DNA from 2 places in the Planococcus antarcticus DSM 14505 genome. Region 2 is predicted to be linked to the other one. Evidence: riboswitches for the same ligand, from Rfam matches in the RefSeq annotation. Region 2 holds a riboswitch; the other holds the start of a gene.

Region 1 (12,391 bases), 1.6 Mb from region 2:
TTGTCGATTGATGCTGAAATTTCTGCCAAAAAGGATGACGCAGCCATTTCGGATTTGCTTTTGAAAATCCAAAGCGGTATAAATAAAATCCGAGTAAAGCACCAACTATTTCACCTATAAATGTTAAAGCTGAGCCGCCATAAAGGCCGAAAGACTGAATATTGACGGCAGTCAAGACAACACTCGGAATAAATCCCACGGCTCCGACTACTAAATTGACGAAAAGGAGAAACAAAAATTCCATTGAAGCAGGTAACAATTCGATATACGACACCTCTTTTTCTATAAACTGAATTTTTATCGTAACAGCTGGAAGAGTCAAAAATTCTGCAGAGAGCAAGCATTGCTTTACTTCATCATAACAGCAACCGGGAGTTATGAAAATTCAGTTGACAGCTGAAAGAGGCTTTCGTTAAACAACACTTTAACTGTATGATGGACAGAGGGGGTTATGGTCATTCCTGCGAGATGAATCGACAGCGAGCCATAATAAAATGATTAGGGGGTGGGCATTTGCACAATCAGAAAAGAATTCGAGATTACGGTGTAGAAATCGGCAGTATGAAGCCGGGTTCGCTAAATGCCATAACAGATGTGTCAGGTGTCACAGTGGGCCATGTCACATTGAGTAATGGCAATATGCAGACCGGAGTAACGGCCATCTTGCCGCATCAAGGAAATGTATTTCACGAAAAACTGATTGCCTCAAGTCATGTTATCAATGGCTTCGGGAAAACAATGGGGACCATTCAGTTGGCAGAACTCGGTACGCTTGAAACACCAATTATTCTGACCAATACATTAAATGTCGGCACAGCAGCCAATGCTGTCATCGACTATATGCTGGAGAAAAATGCCGACATCGGCAACACAACTGGTACGGTAAATCCGGTCATCGGCGAATGCAACGATATGTTTCTGAATGATGTACGGGGCCGTTTTGTCAAAGAAGAACATGTGCGGCAAGCGCTGGACCATACCGGTGTGGAATTTGAAGAAGGTGCAGTTGGCGCGGGTAGAGGAATGCTGTGCTATTCGCTGAAAGGCGGAATCGGCTCCGCTTCGCGCGTTCTGGCGCTCGGACACGGAGAGTATACGATCGGCGTTTTGGTGCTATCGAATTTTGGGATACTGAGCGATTTGACAGTTAGCAACAAGCCAATCGGCAAAGAATTGAAGAACAACATTCTACAATCCTATCAGGAAGAAGACAAAGGCTCGGTCATGGTCATCGTGGCCACTGATCTTCCTTTATCCGAACGGCAATTGAACCGTATCCTGAAACGAGCGGTCACGGGCCTTTCCCGCACCGGCTCCATTATCACCAATGGCAGCGGAGAAATTGTACTCGGCTTTACGACGGCCAATAAAATTCCACATGTCAAACCATCGCAATGCTTAGCAATCGAAACCATCCATGAAGAAGACATGGACGAGGCATTCAGAGCCGTCGGCGAAGCGGCAGAAGAAGCGGTGTTGAATTCATTGATTACTGCCGAAGCCGTGGTCGGACGGGACGGCAATGAAAGGCCAACGTTAAAAGACTTGCTTGAAAAATTCGCTTTATCACTTAAGAATCCTTAAAGGATTCTTTTTTTTTTTTGAGAGTAAAGCAAAAAATACGTTAATTATGAAGTTTCTAAAGCGTAAAGTGAATAATTACATTCTAGAGGAAGAGCTGTTTGATGGGCGAACTTTCTAGCTATGTAAACAATCTAAGATGAATTTACTTTGAACAAAAGATATATAAAGATAGAAGGATTATCAGCAATAATACCAAAAAAATATTGTTGCTGCATTTCAAATGCAAAAAAATGATAAAATAATGTTAATCTATTTACAATTTGCATAATTCATTGTAGTCTAATAGTATTGTTGAATGTACACTATTTCAAATTATTAGTAAAAAATATAGGTTATAAGACTTTTCTTCTAAAAAGATTAGAAATATATTAATGATGCTCTTTAACATTTTTTTATTGTGTTAGCTGACAATGAATATCTGAAGGGATGAAGGAAATGATACTAGCAGACCCGATTAAAGAGATGACGATGATTCTGGAGAAAGCGTTGGATGCTGAAGTAGAAGTGATCGGCAATCTCTTTTCAGTAAAAAAGTTTCGAACTTTAGTCATTCAGTCTGATGATGCTAAATTCTCATTCGAGATGGGTTGCGATATTACATTCCAGACAATGCTACAGTCAAAAATGACAATTAATAAAGCAGAAATTCTACTGCTGCCATCAGAGCTTTCTGTATTTTTATCCGCTTTGATTAGCCAGGTGAACCCCTTGCCAAACAATTATTCACAACGTCTAGTGGTGGAACTGAGTGTTTATTGCCTATACCTGGAAACACAAGAACTTCCTGAACCCTTTGCCAAGCGTCTAGCGGCATCTCTGAAGGCGATCGATGGATTGCCTTTCCCTAGTGAACAGCCTTTCTGTTTTTCTTTGCCATGGACTTGCGCCAAAGCCAACGAACAGTAAAAGGTGGTTTTCTTATGTATAAGAAATGCTTTTCATGGATCTCGGCAGGTCTGTTGCTTTTGACCATGCTGCCGCTGACGTTGGCGGCGATTCATTGGTTTCACAAACCACTTGAACTTCTGCTTGTCTTTCATCTTCATTTTCCCTGTGTTCTAAGCGGATTAGGAGTTGTGGCGGCGCTGATCGGGGCAAAAGGCGACATAAAATTCAATCTTGTCTTATTTAACTTGCTGACATTGTGCTTATACCTGATTTTCTCAACAGGGTTACACTTCTTATAATTTATCACACTCATCAATATTAGTGGTTTGCGATTTGATGTGACCGACCAACTATTCACATTCCAATTAAGAATGGGATACAGCCTATACACATGCTGTATCCCATTTTTCTATTTAATCCCTTTTGACCGGACGCACCCAGAGCTTTGAAAAGTCGACATAGCCAAAATGGCTGATAGAAATATTCATCAAGTCCACTGAAAAAGGAATTTGCCGTTTTTCGTAGTACAAGGGAAGCATGATGGACGATTCGATTAATTCCCGCTCGATTTTCAGGTTCAACGCTGTCCAATTTTCAAAAGGCGCAGTTGCGTATTGCTGCATATAGTTGCCGAACTTTGGCTGGGATTTCATAATGGTGGCTAGTGGCGAATAGCCATTGGATAGAAAGTAAAAAAACGAGAAATTCTGATTCATTTCAAACACTTCTCCGTGAACAAACAAATCGGCTGTTTGGTCTTCTTTTGTATCCATCATCTTGTCCCGGAAAGACAACCACTGGATTTCAACAGGAATGCCTTCACTTTCAAGCGCTCCTTTCAGCCAACGAGTGGCTCCATTCGTGTAATTGGCTGCCTTGATGATCAGAGGCTGTTCCAGATGAGGTTTCTTGGGCGCAGGCAGCGAATACGGTTGTTCCTGGCCAATCAGGCAGCTCTGGTGATTCGCCATCGCTCGCGGATGAAACAGGCCAATTTTATGACGATGTTTGGCGATCGCATAATGGACATAATCACGCACTTCTTGTCGGTTGATGGGGGAATCCCGAAATGCATTCAAAACGACGACGCCAAACCCCGAATCGCTTTCCACTTGAAATGTCTCTTCCGTTTTATCATTCGCTGAAGTACGGTAAGCAAAGTCAAAATCTTCAGGCACTTGGATAAACTCTACAGTATCGAGCAATGGCCGTTCTTTAAAATAATCCCCAAATGCAGTCAACGTGGTTTTCAGTTCGTGATTTTCTTCGACAAAAAAGCTGCCAGAACCGATTGGTTGCACAGCCGTTTCTTTGTAAATGCTGGCATTTATCATGCCAAGCATCTGTAGGCAATAGCTGCAGCCGCCGGGAAAAGAAATCTCCAAAATATGTGGTGAAATCGTCTTGATGGTGGTGATCGGCTTCCACAAATCCACATAGGAAGCATGCGTTCGCAACCGGCCCAGGCATTCCACTACGTCTTCTACAGTCAGAAACGAACCATTGTGGAAGTGGACTTCTTTTCGTAGATAAAGGCGGAGGCTAGTTGAGGTCAAATCCCAGCTATGTGCTAGTTCCGGAGAAACGTCGCCTTGCTCATTGACTGAAACCAAACGGCTATAGACAGCAGCGACCATATTGACACTATGAACATCTGCAGCGTAGAGTGGATGGAGCGTCAGTAACGGATATTTCCTGGGGATGATTAGCTTGTCGTTGTCGCTTTTACTGTTTTGAACGTAGCCGAAATTTGAACGAAATTTATGCATCAAACGCTGTTTAAGTTCGGGTGACCAGTCGAATAGAAGATATTTGCTGGCAGCTTCGACAGTCTGTTCTTCAATCAATTTCACAAGTTGCTGTTCGTATATATCTTCTACATTTTTATGCCACTCTAAATGGGAAGTGTTTCCTCTGCCGCGTCCTGAAGTAAAAGTGAACCAGCCTTCGTCGGACCATTTGCGCAGAAGGCGCGTCGTCTGCTTGCTGCTTAAGCCGAGCAAGTCAGCCACCTGAGTTTGCTTGATGTTGCCGGATGGGACAGTCTGCCATAAAGCCAAAAGAGTTTTTTCCATGATGCCTCCTTTTAAAAGTGGACATGATTTTAAAAATTGTCTATTTTTAGTATCTTTCGTCTAGTTTAATATACATAAGACGAAGGAGGCTGACAAGATGAAATGGACAGACTATCCACAAAATATTAAAGTACGTTTAATTACTTCTTTTTTTAACCGGGCTGTTACTTCAGCTGTCATGCCGTTCATGGCCTTGTTTTTCGCACAGGAAATGAGTAAGGTTTGGGCAGGTTCCTTTCTGATTATCACGGTGTTTATCGGTTTTTTTGTCAATTTGATCGGTGGTTATATCTCCGATCGTTTTTCGAGAAAAAAAGTACTGGTGTTGACTTCTTCACTTAGCGCTGTCATGTTCCTGCTGATGGCACTCAGTCTGTTGCCGAGTGACAAATGGATCGGCTTGTTTGCACTAGCGTATGTAATTTTTATCATTACCAGTAGCTTAGGCAGGCCGGCGATGCATGCTATTATTATCGATTCAACGACTCCTGAAAACCGCAAAGCAATTTATGCCATCGATTACTGGATGGTCAATCTGTCAATGGCGATCGGCGCTGCACTGGGCGGCTTACTGTATCTCAATCATCAGATCGAACTGTTCGTTCTCTTGACTGTGACATCTGCCAGCCTGCCGATTGCCTACCAGATTTGGCTGACAGACGAACGCGTCCAGAGTTTGAAAAAACAGCATAACAATGTCCTGATCGATTTGCTGCAAAATTACAAAGTCGCATTTCAAGATCGCCCTTTTGTTAAAGTGGTGATCGGCTCCATGTTCATCTTTTCGGCTGAGTTTTCATTAAACAGCTATATCGGCGTCCGGCTTGCTGAAAGTTTTGAGACGTTCGCCATCGCAGATTTTAACGTCGCAGGAGTTCACATGTTGAGTTTGTTGAATATCCAAAACATGCTGCTAGTCGTCTGCTTGACTTTCATGATCAATAAATTTACGGACCGTTTTTCCAAACAGCACGTCCTGTTGACCGGGCTATTGCTTTACAGCGTCGGCTATATTACCATTACCTCTGCGAACAGCTGGTACTTATTGATCTTGTTCAACTTGATCGGCACCATCGGCGAATTGATTTATTCACCGGTCCGCAATGCAGAAATGGCGAATATGATTCCGGAAGACAAGCGGGGCTCTTATTCTGCTTTCTCAAATTTTTCTTTTAGCGGAGCAGATTTGCTGGCTCGTTCAACCATTATCTTGGGTGCCTTTCTGATTCCGACTATGATGTCCGTCTATATGGGCGTGTTGTTGATGATTGGTACGCTGCTGGTCTACACGGGATTGTTTGTTAGCAAAGCTAAGAACGATCAATTGACTAAGCGGGAAATTGTCCAAAAAATAGGATGAATAAAATACAATAAATGCCAGGAGGAAAATCATGAAGATTAGACAAGCGGTTCCAGCCGATGCCCAGCAATTAGCAGATTTAATGAAGCGTGTGGAAAAATCAGGTTTTATGCTGTTTGAGCCGGGAGAGCGAAAAACCACGTCCGAGCAGCTACAGAAACGGCTATTTTCCATGGACCATAAATCGATCGTTTTAGTAGCAGATGAAAAGATTGAGTTGAAAGGCTATTTGTTTGCAATGAATGAAGGCGTCAAACGCAAACAGCATTGCGTTCATGTAGCGATAGGTGTGCAGCAAGGAGAGCGGGGTAAAGGAATAGGGACACAACTGTTTCTGGCCTTGGAACAATGGGCAAAAGATTTGGAACTTCATCGCATTGAACTGACTGTACTAGAGCATAACCAATCCGCGATTGCTTTGTATAAAAAAATGGGGTTCGCAGTGGAAGGGCTAAAGCGAGATTCGCTACTGATAGACAGCAAGTATGTCAACGAGTTGTACATGTCGAAACTGCTATAATGTTTTAACTCTATTAAAGCTCTTCAACCAGTCTGGAAAGATAGCTGGTGGAGAGCTTTTTTTGTTCAAAGGAAAATACTCGTTGGAAATAACTAATTACTGTTGCATTCTATACATAAATTTGGCTAATATTGTAGTTTATCTGTATTTCGAGATGTAAAAAATGTAAACTGTTAAAGGAAAGCTTTTATTAGGAGATGCATCAATGAATTCATTACTTTTTTTCTTTCTTGAGAATATGGCATTAATCATTGCTTTATTGTATTTAGCTTTAAAGGTAAAAGAAGTGCTATTTCCTGATTTGACTGAATCGAAAATGTTAGTGGCATTGAGTGTATTATTTGTTAGTTTTATGACTTTTTCGGTGATGTACAATCCGTTTTTCTATAATGGCATGAGATTGGATCTGCGGGAAGTTCCGCTTTATTTCATTTCCTTTGTCGGTGGATGGAAGGTCGGGGTCCTGTCTGCGATTTTCCCTTCCTTCTACCGTTTTTCTTTTGGAGGACCCACTGTAATTGAAGGGATTCTACAGACGATAATATTCCCGGTCATTCTGGGCAGTCTGTTCCGGGACAAAAAAACAGCTAACAAATTTTTTACTTTACTAGATGTCAAAAGGATGATGGTTGGTTGGTTGATTTTCGAACTTTTGAAATCAGTATGGATGTTGACTACAACACCCGCCACATTGTTCATCACTATTACGATGGCTGTTTTCGCAGGAATTGCTGTTCTGTCAATGGGCTTGATCGCCAATGGAGAAAATCATCACATTCTCCTCCGGAAAGAACTGGAGTCTTTTTCGAATCAGGATCCTTTGACGCAATTGCCCAATATGCGCTATTTTAGGAACAAAGTTCAGACCTTGGTCGCGCAACACGTCCCAGTATCCATCGTCATGCTAGATGTAGATTACTTCAAATCTTATAATGATCACCACGGGCATCAAAAAGGAGATGTTGTGCTGCGGTCGATTGGTCAATTAATGCAAGACAATACGCGCAATAAAGATTATGTGGCGCGGTACGGTGGTGAAGAATTCATCTTCTGTATTACCGATCCGTCTGACAACTCTGAAGCAATGGCAATTGCTGAAAAAGTGCGTATTGGAATCGAACAACATCATTTTGACGGCGAAGAGCTCCAGCCTGAAGGTAAGCTGACGGTATCGATGGGGGTCAGCCTGGATTCCTACCATAAATCTCTTGATCAGTTGATTGATGAAGCAGACCAAGCTTTATACCAATCCAAACGGAGCGGTAGAAATCAAGTATCAGCTTTTGCTGCAACAGAGGATAGGGAAGTTCTCAAAGCGCAAGCTTGAAAAACCAACTAAAGCAAGACAGCCGCTTTTTCAGTAAAGTGGCTGTCTTTTCTTATTGAAATCGACTGCTCGTACATAGCATGCAGCCAATTCGGGTAGAGTAGATAAAGAGAAAGTTAAATCAGAGTGAAATGGACCGAGATAATGGAACGAAGGATAGGGGATGTCGAATGGAGCATAATTTGCAACCAGGAATAGCAAGTCTGGAGGCAGCGGTTGTCGTTTTGCTTTTCACGGCATTTCTGCTGTATCCACTGGCTGCTGTATTGACGAGTCTGCGGTATAAAGCGTGGCCTCTGTACCGCATTTTTTTATGGAGTTTTGGAATTTTTACCATTGCCATTACCTTTACAGGGCCCTTAGCAGATTTTGCACAGGCCCATTTTGTTGGTCATATGTGGACGCATTTGCTGCTCGGTATGCTGGCACCTTTATTGCTGTTGCTAGCGATGCCCATGACTTTACTGTTGAGGTCGCTACCTGTCCGAGTGGCGAGAAACGTGTCGTTCATTTTAAAAAGTCGGCCCTTCATGCTATTGAGCAATCCGGCTGTTGCTTTGGTTCTCAATACTGGTGGCTTGTACATTCTGTATCTATCCAACTTGTTCGGATGGATGCATCAGTCATTGATTGTTTATGCCATTGTCCATCTCCATGTCTTTTTAGCTGGCTACCTGTTTACCGCTTCCATTATTTATATCGATGTGACAGCACATCGCCTAAGCTACCTGTTTCGTTCGATTGTTCTTATTCTGTCTTTGGCAGCACACAAAATCCTGTCGAAAATTATTTACGCCAATCCTCCTGCAAATGTTCCACGGGCACAGGCGGAAGCGGGGGGCATGGTCATGTATTATGGTGGCGACTTTATCGAGCTGGCCATTATCGTCATCCTTTGCTATCAATGGTATAAAGCTACCACTCCTCGGAAGACAGCTTCGATTGGAGAGATATAAAGAAAAGGTTAGGATTGGGAATAGAGTTATGGATTATTGCGGTGTTAAACGGGCACTTTCGCTTTTCAATGTCCAGGCTTCAGCGCCCAGCTCTTTGGGTCATAAGAGCTACACGGGCACTTCCGCTTTTCGTTGTCCAGGCTCCAGCAGCCAGATTCTAGGGTCATAAGCCACGCCGGCTGTGCGGCTGAAGAACGACGCTTCGCCGGCGCGTCTTATGCCCGTCGAATCTAAACGGCTGCTTCCGCTTTTCGTTGTCTAGGCTTCAGCAGCCAGCCCCTCGAGTCGCTTAAGCCTTACCAGCGATGGTAAAAAACACCATCACCGGTAAGGCTTCCAGCGCTTGTCGGGTCTAAACGGCTGCTTTCGCTTTTCGTTAACCCGGCAAATGCTTTTGATTTGGGTTAAACTAGAGATAAGCGTTTAGATTCGAATAATCTGTTTTACTACATAGAATTGAATGGATTTGAGCATCAACATCATTAGGAGGATATTCATGAATAGTTTTATTGTTATGCAAGGGGAGACCTATCAGGGAGAACAGAGTGCCGGGGTTCTTTGGACGCCACAGATCGACAAGTCAGGCATGGTGCCGCATTCTTGGTACCGGATGCAGGAGTTGAAGAAAGGCGATATCGTATTTCATTATGTAAAAGGATTTTTGGTAGCAATCAGCCATGTACGAGAAGATTGCAGAAATGGGACAAAACCAAAAAATACGGATGAGCAGCAGGACGGTACTGAAGATGCATTTATCGCACGGGCCGTTTATCGCGAATTGGAAAACCCGTTATCGGTCAAGGAGTTTTTCCGGGAAATTGAGCCTTTGTTGCCAGTAAAATACGCGGCATTTCAAGAAGATGCTAGTGGAAATTCAGGCTATTTATATCCGTGCAATGAAGAACTGGCGATGAAGTTTTTAGAACTGATCAGTTCGTTAAATATTTTTACTTTGGAAGTAGAACAGCTAGAATTATCAATGGAAGTCGTCAAAAAAACTGAGCATGACCCATTACTCAGCTTGATTGCTGAAGCAGAATTGGAAATTAAAACGAAAATGCGTAGAGGAAAAGAACAATTTAGGGAAAGCTTATTGCCGCTTTGGAATGGCGAATGTCCACTTTGTGGAATTGCCATTGTCGATGTGTTGAAAGCGACTCACGCGAAGCCTTGGAAAGACAGCTCAGCTGAAGATCGGCTAGATCCTTTTAATGGCGTCTTACTTTGTGCCAACCATTCCGCTTTATATTCAGCCGGGTTCATCGCTTTTACCGGGGGAGGACGTCTCCATGTCTCGAGTCAAATTCCAGAAGAGGATTACTCGATCTACCGATTGAAAAAAGGTGTGAAAATACCCGTATCACCAGAGCATGCTCCTTATTTACGTTGGCATAAACGAATCGTTTTTGCTGAACCAAGAAAAGTGAAACTGCTGACAAATCAAGAATAATCGTTTTTTAAGTACGTCTTTTCTCGTAAAGAATATGCTACACTTGGATTAAGTGAATAATCATGCAGAAAAAAGGTGCTGATTTGTCAGCATAACAGGGAACCCGGTTAAATTCCGGTGCTGTTTCCGCAACTGTAAGTGCGTATGAAATAAGAAAATGCCACTGTCTAGATGATTTAAATCATCTAGACGGGAAGGTTCTTAGAGTAAATCGATGCACAAGCCAGGAGACCTACCTTTTTTTGAACGTATTTTTACTCTTCGGAAGATAAGGGAATCATACGGCAAAATGTCTATTTTTGACTACTGAAGTATGTCTCTGAATAGCTATGCCGCCGCCCTTTTTTGAGGGCGGCTTTTTGTTGTTTTACGAGAGCGTTCAATGCAGTGATTTTCACCAAACCAAACCAGAGTGAGGTGAAATTGATGAAAAAAGACATGCGTTATCTTTGCTATCCATTTATGCGGGAATCCGCAGCCACTGTGGATTTTGAAATTAGGACTGATTCGTTAACCACCCGAATCGGAGAAGCCTTGTCATTGACCCAAGATGTAGAAGCTGTACAACGAGATCTGCGGATTCTACAACCTATGGCTTATCATTTAAACGGCTCTGTTCGCGGTAAAATAGCCGTTCATGAGGAAGATCTGATCGAGCTAAGTGACATGTATGATTATTATGTAAACTTCACAAGGGACAAAATCGGCAATTTTGTTTTGCCGCAAGGAACTCAAGCTGCCTGTGTGTTACACGTATGCCGCAGCGAGGCAAAAAAATCAGTACGTGCCTTACATAAAGTGAGTTTGGAACGTGAAGTGCCTGAAATCCTCTTTGATTATGCCAATCTTTTAGCGAATGTCCTATTTACGATGGCTGTTTATGTCAATCAGCATCATGACGTGCAAGAAATCCCGTTTGTCAGCAAATCTTATCCAACAAAACCCAAAAAGAAAGAAGTGGCTAACAACTAATGAAAACAACCCTATTCAAGTACGTATCCATCGGAGCAGTGGCTTTAGCTCTAGGAGCATGCCAATCCAATACTACTGAAACAGAATCTCCTGAAATAGCAACTGAATCCGAAGAGCAGTCAAGTTATTCAGTAACTGATGACTTGGACAAGGAACTGACATTTGAAGAAGTTCCAGCAACTGTCGTGTCGTTAATCCCAAGCAATACCGAAATTCTTTATGAAATTGGAGCAGGAAATCAAATTGTCGGCGTGACAGATTATGACAATTACCCGGCTGAAGCATCTGAAGTGGAGCGTGTTTCCGATTCCGTGGCGTTTAACGCAGAACGCATCATTGAAATGGAGCCTGATGTTGTCATCGGCTATTCTACAGGGGCACCAACTGGCTATGAGGATTTAGAAGCAGCAGGAATCCAAGTGTTTGTCATTGAGTCAGCCCAATCCTTTGAGGATGTATATGGGGACATCGAACAAATTTCCACTGTCATGGGACTTGAAGATAAGGGCGAGGAACTGATTGGCTCTATCCAACAGCAAATTGAAGGCGTTGAGGAAAAACTGGCTTCAGTAGAAGAAAAAAAACAGCTCTATTTCGAAATTAGTCCTTCGCCGGAAATCTATACTGCCGGCCAAAAAACTTTCCAGCAGGAGATATTAAACCATGCTAATGTAGAAAATTTGTTTGGTGATCTTGAAGGGTGGCCGCAGATTTCTGAAGAAGAAGTTATCGATCGGAATCCAAAAATCATTGCCACAACAGTTTCTTATGTAGAAAATCCTATTGACGACATCAAAGCTCGTGAAGGCTGGAACGACATCGAAGCCATTCAGAACGATCAGGTCTATTTCCTGGATTCAGACATTACTTCACGCCCGGGACCGAGAATTGGAGATGCCGTTAAATTAGTAGCTGAAACTGTGTACCCGGAAGCATTTGAATAAAATCGGCAAAAATCCCCGCTGTAAAAAGCGGGGATTCTCTATGTCAATAAGTATTCTTTGTTAGAGTACTTATTTTCCGAGGGCATCCCAGTCAATGCCAAATTCTTCTTTCAATACACGTTTTTTATCGGCTGAAGAGAGTTCGATTTTTTCTTTATTGCCATTTTCTGAACGTGTCAACTGATGGCCAGATAACGTGATACGGCCATCCGCAGTTGTCCGCGTGATTAGATCATCATGGGTGAATGGAGAATTTTTTGAAACCTGATTGAAAACACAGCCTTCATGAAAATCAGCCAACTGTTTTTCTGTTGT
Region 2 (12,391 bases):
CAGCTGATAGAGCGATCATCATAAATTTTGATAATGGTTTCAAACTCTTGCTCCCCTTTCGTTTTCCGTGGCTATCTATAAGTCTTCCTAAATTTTACTAAATCATTGATTTTTCATAGCAATCCAGTTGCAAAATGAAAAATCCAGCAGACCTATTGTACCATCGTATAAACCTGTTTATTATTACAGTTTCTTATCAATTTGACTTCGAACATGACAAAATGTTAGGCATCTGTAATATATAGTGCTAAAGAGTATCTTAATGAACTGACTCGGATTGTCAGCGGATGAAGGGAGCAGAGGAACCGTATGAAAGAGGAAAAAAGACCAAAAAAAACCTTCCCCCAATCTTTACTGGGGAAAGGCATACATCTATTCGTCTGCTAGTACATCTGCTTGTTCTCTGCGAACAATTAGCACATCACATTTTGCTGTGCGGACAATTCGTTCGGAGACGCTACCCATTATAAATCGTTCAGCGGCATTCAATCCAGTCGCACCGCAAATGATGACATCGGCATTGAGTTTGGGTGCCAATTCTTTTGGAATGGCGATTTTGGGAATTCCGTATTCAACGATGACGTTTACGTTTTCTACCCCAGCAGCTATTGCTTCTTCTTTATACTTGGTTAATAGTTCTTGGGATGTTTTTTTTGTGCGGTCAGCTATGGTGCGGTCGTAGGCTTCAATGGAACCAAATGAACGGTTGTCGATAATATGTGCCAGATGCAATGTAGCGTTGTTGCGGGCAGCTGCAGCTGCACCTTTCTTGAATGCCAATTCGGATTCTTTGGAACCGTCTACTGCTACTAGAATATTGGAATATTTTAAAGACATTTAACTTTCCTCCTCTTCTCTATAATTAGTGGATTCGCTATCATTGAACAGAGTTCCTTCTTATTCTTTCACAATCTTTTAATGATAGATGTCCAAGTGGTGAATTTTCGAATAATTAACGGGAGATTTATGGTAAAGTGAAACAAACTGAACAGTTCGGAAAACAGCAGGAGAGGCTGGTGCGATTTGAAAAATAAGATTGAAAGCACGAACTCATTGACAGGCATAGAAGAGTTGCTGTCCATCCGCCATCAAGTCAAAGAATTAAAAAAAGATCATTATTTATTTCATGAAGGAGATGCTATCGAGGGAATCTTCATTATTCGCTCCGGCAAAATTAGGATTGAGAAAGTGACACCGAACGGCCGTGAACTGACATTGAAGATTTGTGGTCCAGATCAATTGGTCGGCGAAGTGACTATTTTTTCTGAAGCGCCTAAATATATGCTGGATGCCCGTGCAATTGAAGATACGGTTTGCCTTCATATCTCCATAAATGATTTGGAAGAGGCATTACTGTCAAATGGACGTCTAGCCATGGCCTTTATGAAATGGATGGGCATCGATCAGCAGAAAACCCAGACGAAATTTCGAGACTTGCTGCTGCATGGCAAAAAAGGCGCGCTGTATTCGACGTTGATCAGACTTTCCAATAGCTATGGTGTCCAGACAGAAAAGGGCATATTGATTGATATAGTGTTGACGAATCAAGACTTAGCGAATTTCTGTGGAATGACAAGAGAGGTGGTCAATCGTTTGCTGAGAGATTTGAACAAAAACGGAATTTTGAGTTTGTATGAAGGGAAAATCCTGCTTCATGACAGAGAACATTTAAAGACAGAAACAAATTGTGAAAATTGTCCGATCTATTTATGCAAAATCGATTAGCGGAAAAGCTTGCCTATAAGGCGGGCTTTTTTTTGTCTAAAATTTGTTAGTTTATCAAAAATCGGTAGCGGGTGTGAGAAATGTCACAGTATGAAATAGCAGAATAGCATAGGCTAAAAGTAAGAATGATATGCATAAGAGGTGAGAGAGAATGAGTCAAGAAAACCGGGAGCCGGAAGCCAGTCTGAAAGGTACTTTTATTAGTGTTCTCATAGTGGGGCTAATCATCATTGCGATGTGGGTCACCGTTTATTTACTATACGTAGCTCGTTAAATCAGGATGAAAGGAGTGGGTCTAAATGCATCTTCATAAATATGAAAAAATTTGGCTGGTGTTAGGTATTGCATCGCTGATTGTGTTTTTAAGCGTGGTAGGAGTGAGCGCATTCTCTCAAGATCACACCCCCGCTGGAGGAATGGAAACCATCGATCCCAAAAAGGTGAATGAAACTGCCCCATTTGATAATCCAGGAGTGACTCAATTAGATGACGACACGTATCAAGCGACGATTGTGGCTATGGCTTTCGGATACACGGCACCAGAATTAAAAGTTCCAGTTGGCAAAGAAGTTATTTTTAAAGTGACCAGCACCGATGTGGTCCACAGTTTCACCATCGATAATACAAAAGTTAATATGATGGTTGTTCCAGGACGTATTACGACAAAATCCTACACATTTGAAGAACCCGGCACCTATTTGATTCTTTGCAATGAATACTGCGGAACGGGGCACCATATGATGTATACAGAGATAGAGGTGTACGAAGAATGATTGCTTTGCAAGATCGCAAACTCGCTTTATGGAATATCGGGGTAGCTTATATCGCATTTTTAATTGGTACATTATGTGGGCTGCTTCAAGTGTTTATCCGCAATGATGCACTTCAGCTGCCAGCTTGGTTGGATTATTATCAAATTTTAACGGCACATGGTGTGCTGCTCGCACTTATATTTACGACATTCTTCATTTTTGGTTTCTTCATTACCGGTATGAGCAAGAGTCTTGGAAGTTTCGGTCCGAAAGTCCGGTTGTTTTCCTGGGTCGGCTTCTGGGTAACACTGCTTGGTACTGTAATGGCGACTGCAATGATTGTCGCTGGAGAAGCCTCGGTTCTCTACACCTTTTATGCACCACTTAAAGCAAGCGGATTTTATTATGTTGGCCTCGCGTTGGTGATTATTGGAACGTGGATCAGTAGCTTCGCACTGGTCGGACATTACAGAGTGTGGCGAAAAAACAATAAAGGACAGTTGAGCCCATTATTCGCTTTCATGACCATCACAACCATCATCATGTGGATTATTGCGTGTCTTGGTGTGGTCACAACAGTATTATTTCAATACATCCCGTGGGCATTCGGCTGGACCGACACCATTGACGTGGAGCTTAGCCGCACCTTGTTCTGGTTTTTCGGACATCCATTAGTGTACTTCTGGCTCTTGCCGGCATATATGGCTTGGTACGTCATTGTACCGAAAATTCTTGGTGTAAAAGTATTCAGTGATTCGTTGGCACGTCTTTCTTTTGTTCTCTTTATCCTGTTTTCCATCCCAGTTGGCTTCCACCATCAGTTGACTGAACCGGGAATTTCGAACTTTTGGAAGTTTCTTCAGGTTGTCCTGACATTTATGGTCATTGTTCCTTCTTTGATGACAGCATTCTCGATGTTCGCAACCTTTGAAATTGCGGGACGCAAAAATGGCGGAAAAGGCCTTTTCGGGTGGTTTACAAAGCTGCCATGGAAAGATATTCGTTTTACGTCCATTTTCATCGCAATGGCGTTCTTTATTCCCGGCGGAGCTGGCGGTATCATTAATGCCAGCTTCCAATTGAACGAAGTGGTCCACAATACATTATGGATTGTCGGGCATTTCCACATTACAGTTGGAACTCCGGTAGCCATGACATTCATGGGGTTAACGTTCTGGCTGATCCCTTATCTGACGGGAAGAAAATTCACTAAGTCTATGAAAGTACTAGGACTGATTCAAATCATCACCTGGTCGATTGGGATGCTGTTGATGTCAACGGCACAGCATCTCTTGGGTCTTCTTGGAGCGCCAAGAAGAACAGCTTACTCCAGTTATAATGACCACCCTGCCGCGATGGAGTGGTTTGATGGCATCTTGACAAATCACGTCACCATGGCAATCGGGGGAAGCATCCTTTTCGTTTCAGCGATGATTCTCATTTATATCGTTGTCATGACGATGTTCCTTTCACCTAAAGCTGTTGAAGCTAAAGACGTTGTCGATTTCCCAATGGCAGAAAGCGACATGTCCAATACACCAAAATGGCTAGAAAATTGGTGGATTTGGATCGGTCTTGCTGTGTTGCTTATTGTAATTGCTTACGCGATTCCATTAAGCCATATGATTCAACATGCACCGCCAGGCTCGGAAGGATTCAAAACTTGGTAGGAGTTGAGGAACAATGTTCACGATGGTAATTTCATTAACGATTGTCATTATCGTATTTACAGCAATGCTGGTCGAAGTCTCTTCTATGGAAGATTAAGTAAAAGACGGGCAAGGCATCTGGTTTCAAGATGCCTTGCCCGTCTTTTTTTGTAAGGTCAACTGGATGGATTTTTCAGATTAGCGAAAGCTGGAAATTGTATTCTTTCGGAGTGTTCTATAATATTGAAAGGAGAGAAACAGGAAGTTGAGGATTGTGATATGACCATTATCGAAATGATTTTTACAGCTGTAAGCTTAGTTTGGGTTAGTGAATTCCTATTGTTCCGAAATCGGGGCATAGGACAGGGAGACCCCTTGGAAAAACGTACTTTCTTTGCTATTTTAGCGGCTTTGATTGGCACAATTGTTTTGGGTCTGGTATTTCATGAGTTAACGCCATTCGAAAGTCTTGGTTTTATCAGTCAATTGTTAGGATTGTTTTTATTGTCAGTAGGTGTTTTTCTACGGTTTTGGGGAATTTTGCATTTGAAGTCGCAATTCACACGTTACGTCACAGTTCGTGAAGGAGATGAAATCGTTAGCACGGGACCTTACCGGAAGCTGCGCCATCCACTTTATACCGGGCTGCTTTTAATTACACTCGGTATGGCATTGTTCTTCAACAGCTTACTTGCAGCGGTCATCGGAGGCATTGTGATGGTTTGGGCATTGCTGCAGCGGATCAATTATGAGGAAAAGTTGCTCATCGAAAAATTCGGACCGGATTATCAAGAATGGATGAAAGAGCGTGCCCGGCTGATTCCGTTCCTTTATTAAAGACATAAAACAATGACCGTTTAACTAGAAGCTGTTATTCTCCTTACTGGCGAATAACAGCTTTTTTATTTTATATTAAGTTGCACTAATGGTTCCACCTATCGCGATTCCGCGAACTAGCTGTCATTAGTTTGAGCCGAACTAATCTGTGCAGGACTCTAAAGTAAATTTCTTTAATTCAGTCTCTGCATAATCCTAAGCAATTGTTTTTACATCATACACGATTTAATTGGATGGAGGAACAGTTATAATGAAAACACTATTTGAAACAACAATGACCAATACGGGTGGAAGAGACGGCGCAGCTTATTCACTGGATAACATTTTCTATTTGGACGTAGCAAAACCACAGGCTCTTGGCGGTTCAGCAACAACGGCGACGAATCCCGAACAGCTTTTAGCGGCAGGCTATAGCGCATGCTTTAACAGCGCATTGGAATTGGTGCCAGAAGCTGGTAAAGTGGAAATAGAGAAAAGTGAAGTGATAGCAACTGTAGCATGGATTGGAGATAAGGATAATGGCGGCGTTAAATTGGCCGTGAAACTTGTCGTCGATATTATTGGAATTGATGAAGAGCTAAAAAAGGAATACGTAGAAAAAGCACATCAGTATTGCCCGTATTCAAAAGCGATCAAAGAGTCAGTGGATATGGAAACGAGCGTTTTATAATACAAAGTATAGGTGAGATGTAAATGGAAAAACCCACAAAACTTGAACAGCAATTATGTTTTGAAGTCTATAAAGCTTCCAGCAATTTTTCGAAAATGTATGTTAAAGCATTAGAATCGTTCAATCTGACATTTTCGCAGTATCTCGTGCTCCTTGTTCTATGGGAGGAAGACAAGCTGCTGACCAAAAAAATAGGTGTACGATTGGGTCTTGGCACGGGAACATTAACCCCATTATCAATCGGATGATTGAGCATGGCAGACTGACTAAGCAGCAGTCCGAAAAGGATAAACGTGAATTTGTAATTTCATTGACAGAAAAAGCCCGAAGTGAACAAATAGCGGTCGAACAGGCTGTCTTTGAGAAAGTCACAGCTGCAATTTCATAGAAGTCAGCGCAATCAAGCTGATGAAAAACCTGAAAGAGCTGAATGCTTCTTTTAAAACGATGGATTTGTAAGAGAACCTATCTTGAGCTATCAAATGAGGAGTGATGCCGGATGAATATTTATGATATTACTGTGACTAAGCCGAACGGAGAGGACTATCAATTAAGTGAATACAGAGGCAAGGCCATGCTGATTGTCAATACGGCAACAAAATGCGGACTGAGAGATCAGTTTAACGGCCTGGAAAAAATGTATGAAGACTATAAGGATCAAGGATTAGTAGTTTTAGGCTTCCCGTCCAATCAATTTAAACAAGAAGAAGCCACTGGAGAAGAAGCGCAGGAAGCTTGCCGCATGACGTATGGTATTACTTTCCCCATGCACGACTTAGTAAAGGTTAACGGCGAAGATGCACATCCGCTTTTTACCTATTTGACTAGCAATACAAAAGGGTTTCTAACAAGTGGCATTAAGTGGAACTTCACAAAATTTTTGATTGACCAAAACGGCAACATCGTTTCACGATTTTCGCCAAAAGACACACCCGAATCGTTTGCAAAGGACGTTCAAAAAATACTTGCTAAGTAAAGGCAAGGAGGAAGAGCAAAGCCTTGCTTTTAGGGGCTTGCTCTTTTTGACATGAAAAATTATGCGTTGTCACCGTGCAGGAACTGTATCCCTGTATTTGCGGAAAATTGGCAAGTCGGTATTCATAATGAATCAGGATTTCTAAAAAGGTCTCCTTCCCGTAAATCAGGAGAACATTTAAGTTTCACTCTAGGCCTTGATGTGATAAACTGTACTTCATCGTAGCAGTAATGGAGTGATTAGAATGAGCAAAGCGAAAGCGAAAAGCGGTACAGGTCAGGGAACTGGCAAAAAAGGATGGACCCGCTGGAAAGCCGGCGCCAATAAAGCCAAGAGTTTTAAGCCTTACACAAGCAAAAACACTAAAAAAGCCGAGGAACCTAAAACAGAAAAAGAAAAAGCTTCTGAATGGATCGATGCATAGATAGGAAAGTAGGGGTTGTCCACGTGGGCAACTTTTTTTATTCGATATTAAGTTGAGAATTCTTAAAATCTCAAAAACCCCTTTACTCTCGGAGTAAAGGGGTTTTTGAAGATCCAATTTTTTTTCGTTGAGCAGTTTTTCTAGCACGATTTCCTTATCCAGCAAGAAGCCTATTTCTTTAGAAGAATTTTGAATTAGGAAGGGAGTGAACGCTGTCAAACGGATAATATGAAACCTTGCCAAAGCAAGTGGATAAAAAAGAAGCTGATAAACAACATCACTAGACTCGTCAAAAATTAATGAAACAGCAGGCGACGGCCAAGCAAATGGAAACAGCAATGACCATTTTCCGTGAATCATTGCGGTCGATTAAGCGTTCGATAAAAATCGGGTTAGAACAAGTTGTCGGGAACCAGAGAAAAATTGAGACAAAGCAGAGACCTCAATACTGAACCAGCCCCAATGAGAGGCGTTTCTTATAAATTGTTTCATCGCGCATCTCCAATTACTGTGACGTAATGTAAGGGTATTTTTGGAAAACAGATTAAAAATATTATAAAATAACAATTTCCTTTCACAGTATATTTATACTGTTTTAAAATAGTTAAGATATAACGATAAGTAATAGAATAATTCAGCTATTTACCATAGTAGGATGAAGCATGAAAGTTTTTCTAGAAAAGTGTAAGATGAAAGGTGAGGCAGTTTCTTAGCCAGAAGGAGTGAAGGAAAATGCCGACAGTATCATCTCCGTTATTGAGCATTCCAGAAAAAGAAGAATTGTATCAGCAAATTACGGATTATTCTCATGAAACAACTATTATTCATTCAAATCAGAAGGTTTTATACATAAATCAATCAGGTGCTGATTTTTTTAAAGCTAGCAAAGCCGCAGTTGTTGGGGCGAATGTAGTAGATGTTTTTACAGAAGACTATAAAGAATTGATCACCGAGCGTATCCGCAAAGGTATGGAGGACAGAACCATTGGGGAATTGATGGATACGACTGTTAAACGTTTTGACGGGACCAGAGCTGACGTCGAATTGTACTGCTACCCGGTTCAATACGGCAATACCACTGCAATCCAATCCATCTTGCACGATGTGACTGCTAAGAAAAAAACAGAACGCGATTTACTGCAATTGAAAAACGAAGTTTCAACGCCCATCGTTCCTATTATTGACGGCTTGGCTGTTTTGCCGCTTGTGGGATCGGTTGATGGTGACCGAAGCATGCGCTTGCTTGATATCATCCCGCAGAAAATTCAGGGAGAGAATCTGCATTGTCTGATCATTGATGTTTCAGGAATCTACAATATTGATAACGTCGTTGCGGAATTCTTGTACAAGATTGACCAAATTATGCGCTTGTTGGGCATTCAGCTAATCTTCACGGGAATTCGTCCGGAATTGGCATTAAAAGCTGTAGACGTACGTGTAGACTTCAGCCAATTGAAAACTATGGGCACAGTTAAACAGGCTTTGAAACTATATTTGATGGCTAACTAAGAAGCATTTATTCTCTAATTGAAATGTCTTGTCAAAGATATAAAAGTGGTTTATAGTTTACAGATACAATACTTAGTGTTTTTTCTAAATGAAAAAACTATATATAGTGAAATTCAATAACGAAGGTGCCTGAAAAGGCTTAAAAGGGAATCCGGTGAAATCCCGGAGCTGTTCCCGCAACTGTAAGTGCTGACGAGCTATCACAATCCACTGTCCAACGGGCGGGAAGGAGATAGCAGAGGATGATGCACAAGCCAGGAGACCTGCCTTTGTTATAGTTTATGATCTTCTTCGGGAGTTGAGAAGGATAACGAAGATATTCTGCGCGGACAGTTATTTTTTGCTGTCTTTATCCGCTATTCTGCGTTTTCCAACCCATCCTCCCCGAGAGGATGGGTTTTTTTTTTACATAGAAGGAGGAATCACAATGATGACAGAACCATTAGCTGCAGGTGTAGCAAGAACCATTCAAACAAAATTAGTGCTGCCGCCTGATACCAATCATTTAGGAACCATATTCGGTGGAACTGTACTCGCGTATATTGATGAAATTGCGGCTATTACAGCGATGAGACATAGTGGAAAAGCAGTTGTAACAGCTTCGATCGACACGGTGAACTTTTTGTCTTCTGCCAAAGTGGGCGATATCTTCATTTTAGAAGGTGTTGTGATATCGACAGGAAGAACGTCGATGGAAGTGTACGTCAAAGCCGAATGTCAGCAAATCGAAACTGGCGTTAAAAATTTGACAACTACAGCCATTTTAACAATGGTAGCAGTCGACAGTGACGGCAAACCGACACCGGTAACAGGAGTCATTCCGGAAACCGCTGCCGAGAAGAAATTATTTCAAAGTGCACAAGAGCGAAAACAACGGCGCATGAAAGTGAACGAATACGCAAAGGAGTTGTGCTGATATGAATATGAAAACTGAAACAACAGAAATGGATGCAGTAGAAAAAGCGCTCAAGCGGGCAACCGAGGTTTACGGTCTAGATACGCGCGAGCTACTTGAGCAAACAGCAAAACTCGCTGAACAAGCAAAAGGCGAGCAATCCTTACTTTATGCGTTAAACCGCATCACAATGGACGAACCGGATTGGACTTACGTGGCGGCAGAGTTATACATCAGTGATTTGTATAAGAAATCAGCAAACAGCCGCAATTATTCCGCTGCTAAAAAATATGGCGACTTTTACGAGTTAATTAAAGCATTAACACAAGTTGGCATTTATTCAAAAGACCTTTTAGCTGCTTATTCGCAAGAAGAAATTGCTGAAATTGGTCAAGAAATCGACCCCGAGCGGGATTTGCTGTTTAATTACATCGGTTTGTTTTTGCTGGCAGATCGTTATTTGGCGAAGGATTACGAAGGACGATTGTTTGAACTTCCGCAAGAGCGCTTTTTAGTTATTGCCATGACGTTGATGCAAAACGAACCAAAAGAGCGCCGTTTAGAACTGGTTAAAGAAGCTTATTGGGCAATGAGCCATCTGTATATGACAGTGGCAACGCCTACTTTATCGAATGCCGGTAAAAGCTTCGGCCAATTGTCTTCTTGCTTTATCGACACCGTTGACGATTCACTAGACGGCATTTATTTAAACAACTGGGATATTGCACGTCTCAGTAAAGACGGCGGCGGCATTGGAATTTACTACGGCAAAGTACGTGCGTTGGGCTCAGACATCAAAAAATTCAAAGGCAATTCTTCAGGCGTTGTGCCGTGGATTCGCTTGCTCAACGATACAGCAGTCAGCGTCGATCAATTGGGTCAGCGCCAAGGTGCAGTTGCGATTTACTTGGACGTCTTTCATAAAGACATCATGAACGGTTTCTTAGATTTAAAAACCAATAACGGTGACGAACGCCGTAAAGCGCATGATATTTTCACTGGCGTATCGATTCCCGATTTGTTTATGGAACGTCTGCAAGAAAAAGATGCAAACGGCCGCAGTATTGGCGAGTGGCATACATTCTGTCCACACCAAGTCAAGCAAGTGATGGGTTGGAAAGACGACAACGGGACGCCGCTCGGGCTTGAAGATTATTACGATGAAAAAGACAATAGATACTTTAGCGATAAATACCAAGAAGCTGTCGACCATCCATTATTGCCGCGCAAAACTTACCGTGCAATGGAAATTATGGCGCGCATTATGGTTTCTCAGCTGGAAACCGGCACACCGTATATGTTCTACCGAGACGAAGTTAATCGCCAAAACCCGAACAAGCATACAAGAGGCCGCGGGCTAACATCGATTTATTGCAGTAATTTGTGCACAGAAATAATGCAAAATATGTCAGCTACTACGATCGTCAAAGAATATACCGATGAAGAGGGCAACCTTGTAATGGTCCGTAAGCCAGGCGATTTTGTTGTTTGCAACTTGTCATCGATTAACTTGCCGAGAGCGGTTAAGGCAGATGTTTTGGAGCGGTTAATTCCAATTCAAACACGCATGCTGGACAACGTCATCGATTTGAATACGATTTCTGTTGGGCAAGCTGAAGCAACCAATAAAAAATACCGCGCTATTGGTTTAGGTACGTTCGGATGGCACCACTTATTAGCGCTTGAAGGCATTCATTGGGAAACTGAAAAAGCTGTGGAATATGCCGATACGCTATACGAAGAAATTGCCTATCAAACAATTCGTGCTTCGATGCAATTAGCCGAAGAAAAAGGTGTGTTTAGCCAGTTTTCAGGATCTGAATGGCAAACGGGTGAATATTTTGAACGTCGCAACTACACGAGTGAACGTTGGAACAACTTAAAACAAGAAGTTGCAACGACGGGTGTTCGCAATGGCTGGATGATGGCCGTCGCACCAAACTCATCCACTGCGAAAATTGGCGGTTCAACAGACGGCATCGATCCATTATATGCCGTTGAATACGCGGAAGAGAAAAAGAACTTCAAATTTAAAGTGACAGCGCCCGACTTGGATCACAACACCTACGATTATTACCGTCGTTCGCGTCATGTGCTAGACCAAAAATGGAGCATCCGCCAAAATGCAGCACGCCAACGACACATTGATCAATCCATTAGTTTTAATTTTTATGTGCCGCATACGATTAAAGCAAAAGAGTTGTTGGAACTTCATTTAGAAGCGTGGAAGCAAAACTTGAAAACAACTTATTATGTCCGTAGTACGTCTCAAGCGGAAATTGAAGAATGCGAAGCATGCCAAAGCTAAAGGAGGATTCTTATGACCATACATGAACCGTTAACAAAGATTAAATTATTAAATCCGGAGCATCCGAACAGATCGACTGGCGTCTTGAACGGCCAGTCTTCGGGGCTATTAAACTGGAACGATATTGCGTACCCGCAAATGTATGATTTGTATCAAGCGCTGCTTGCTAACTTCTGGAAAGCACAAGAGATTAATATGCAAGATGACATTAAGCAATGGGATAGCTTGAGCGATGTCGAAAAGGATGTCTTTTTGCGTATCAACACGCAACTGGCATCACTCGACAGCTTGCAAACGCCGACGATGAGTCAGGCAATGGATTACGTGACAGATTCCAGCTTTAAAGCCATTTTTGCGGTTATTTCTCAGCAAGAAGCAGTACACACAGAATCGTATTCGTATATATTGAGTTCACTGGTATCCGTGAGCGAGCAAAACGCACGTTTCGATCAAGCAAAAAGCGATCCGGTTGTTCAAAAACGCAATGATTTAATTTTAGACGCTTACGAAGAATTCAGACAAAATCCAACGCCGCAAAACTTATTTAAGCTGAGCGTCAATTCTATTAATCTGGAAGGCATTTATTTTTATGCAGGATTTGCCTTTTTCTATCACTTGGCGCGCCAACAGAAAATGCTGAAAACCA

Evidence for each region. A riboswitch is a leader RNA that binds a small molecule or an ion and turns the genes downstream of it on or off. The one in region 2 is predicted to bind cobalamin.
Region 1: another riboswitch for cobalamin. It lies ahead of BBH88_RS09550 (hypothetical protein); the one in region 2 lies ahead of BBH88_RS17320 (acyl-CoA thioesterase).

Annotation. Positions count from the first base shown of each region.
Region 1 is NZ_CP016534.2:1,910,118-1,922,508, reverse strand. Features, by position in the region: gene BBH88_RS09600 (TVP38/TMEM64 family protein) at 1-259, opposite strand, end outside; gene BBH88_RS09595 (DmpA family aminopeptidase) at 514-1,584, shown strand; gene BBH88_RS09590 (hypothetical protein) at 2,020-2,490, shown strand; gene BBH88_RS09585 (hypothetical protein) at 2,505-2,771, shown strand; gene BBH88_RS09580 (ABC transporter substrate-binding protein) at 2,886-4,547, opposite strand; gene BBH88_RS09575 (MDR family MFS transporter) at 4,645-5,907, shown strand; gene BBH88_RS09570 (GNAT family N-acetyltransferase) at 5,939-6,427, shown strand; gene BBH88_RS09565 (GGDEF domain-containing protein) at 6,633-7,754, shown strand; gene BBH88_RS09560 (cytochrome c oxidase assembly protein) at 7,925-8,710, shown strand; gene BBH88_RS09555 (HNH endonuclease) at 9,207-10,160, shown strand; cobalamin riboswitch at 10,216-10,414, shown strand; gene BBH88_RS09550 (hypothetical protein) at 10,587-11,132, shown strand; gene BBH88_RS09545 (ABC transporter substrate-binding protein) at 11,132-12,076, shown strand; gene BBH88_RS09540 (arylamine N-acetyltransferase family protein) at 12,146-12,391, opposite strand, start outside.
Region 2 is NZ_CP016534.2:3,525,135-3,537,525, reverse strand. Features, by position in the region: gene BBH88_RS17380 (murein hydrolase activator EnvC family protein) at 1-43, opposite strand, end outside; gene BBH88_RS17375 (universal stress protein) at 373-837, opposite strand; gene BBH88_RS17370 (Crp/Fnr family transcriptional regulator) at 1,024-1,725, shown strand; gene BBH88_RS17365 (hypothetical protein) at 1,877-1,999, shown strand; gene BBH88_RS17360 (cytochrome c oxidase subunit II) at 2,025-2,498, shown strand; gene BBH88_RS17355 (b(o/a)3-type cytochrome-c oxidase subunit 1) at 2,495-4,147, shown strand; gene BBH88_RS17350 (methyltransferase family protein) at 4,370-4,963, shown strand; gene BBH88_RS17345 (Ohr family peroxiredoxin) at 5,214-5,633, shown strand; gene BBH88_RS19730 (MarR family winged helix-turn-helix transcriptional regulator) at 5,657-5,881, shown strand; gene BBH88_RS20060 (transcriptional regulator, SarA/Rot family) at 5,794-6,021, shown strand; gene BBH88_RS17335 (glutathione peroxidase) at 6,133-6,609, shown strand; gene BBH88_RS17330 (DUF3934 family protein) at 6,854-7,033, shown strand; gene BBH88_RS17325 (PAS domain S-box protein) at 7,766-8,542, shown strand; cobalamin riboswitch at 8,649-8,827, shown strand; gene BBH88_RS17320 (acyl-CoA thioesterase) at 8,973-9,458, shown strand; gene BBH88_RS17315 (ribonucleoside-diphosphate reductase subunit alpha) at 9,460-11,745, shown strand; gene BBH88_RS17310 (ribonucleotide-diphosphate reductase subunit beta) at 11,758-12,391, shown strand, end outside.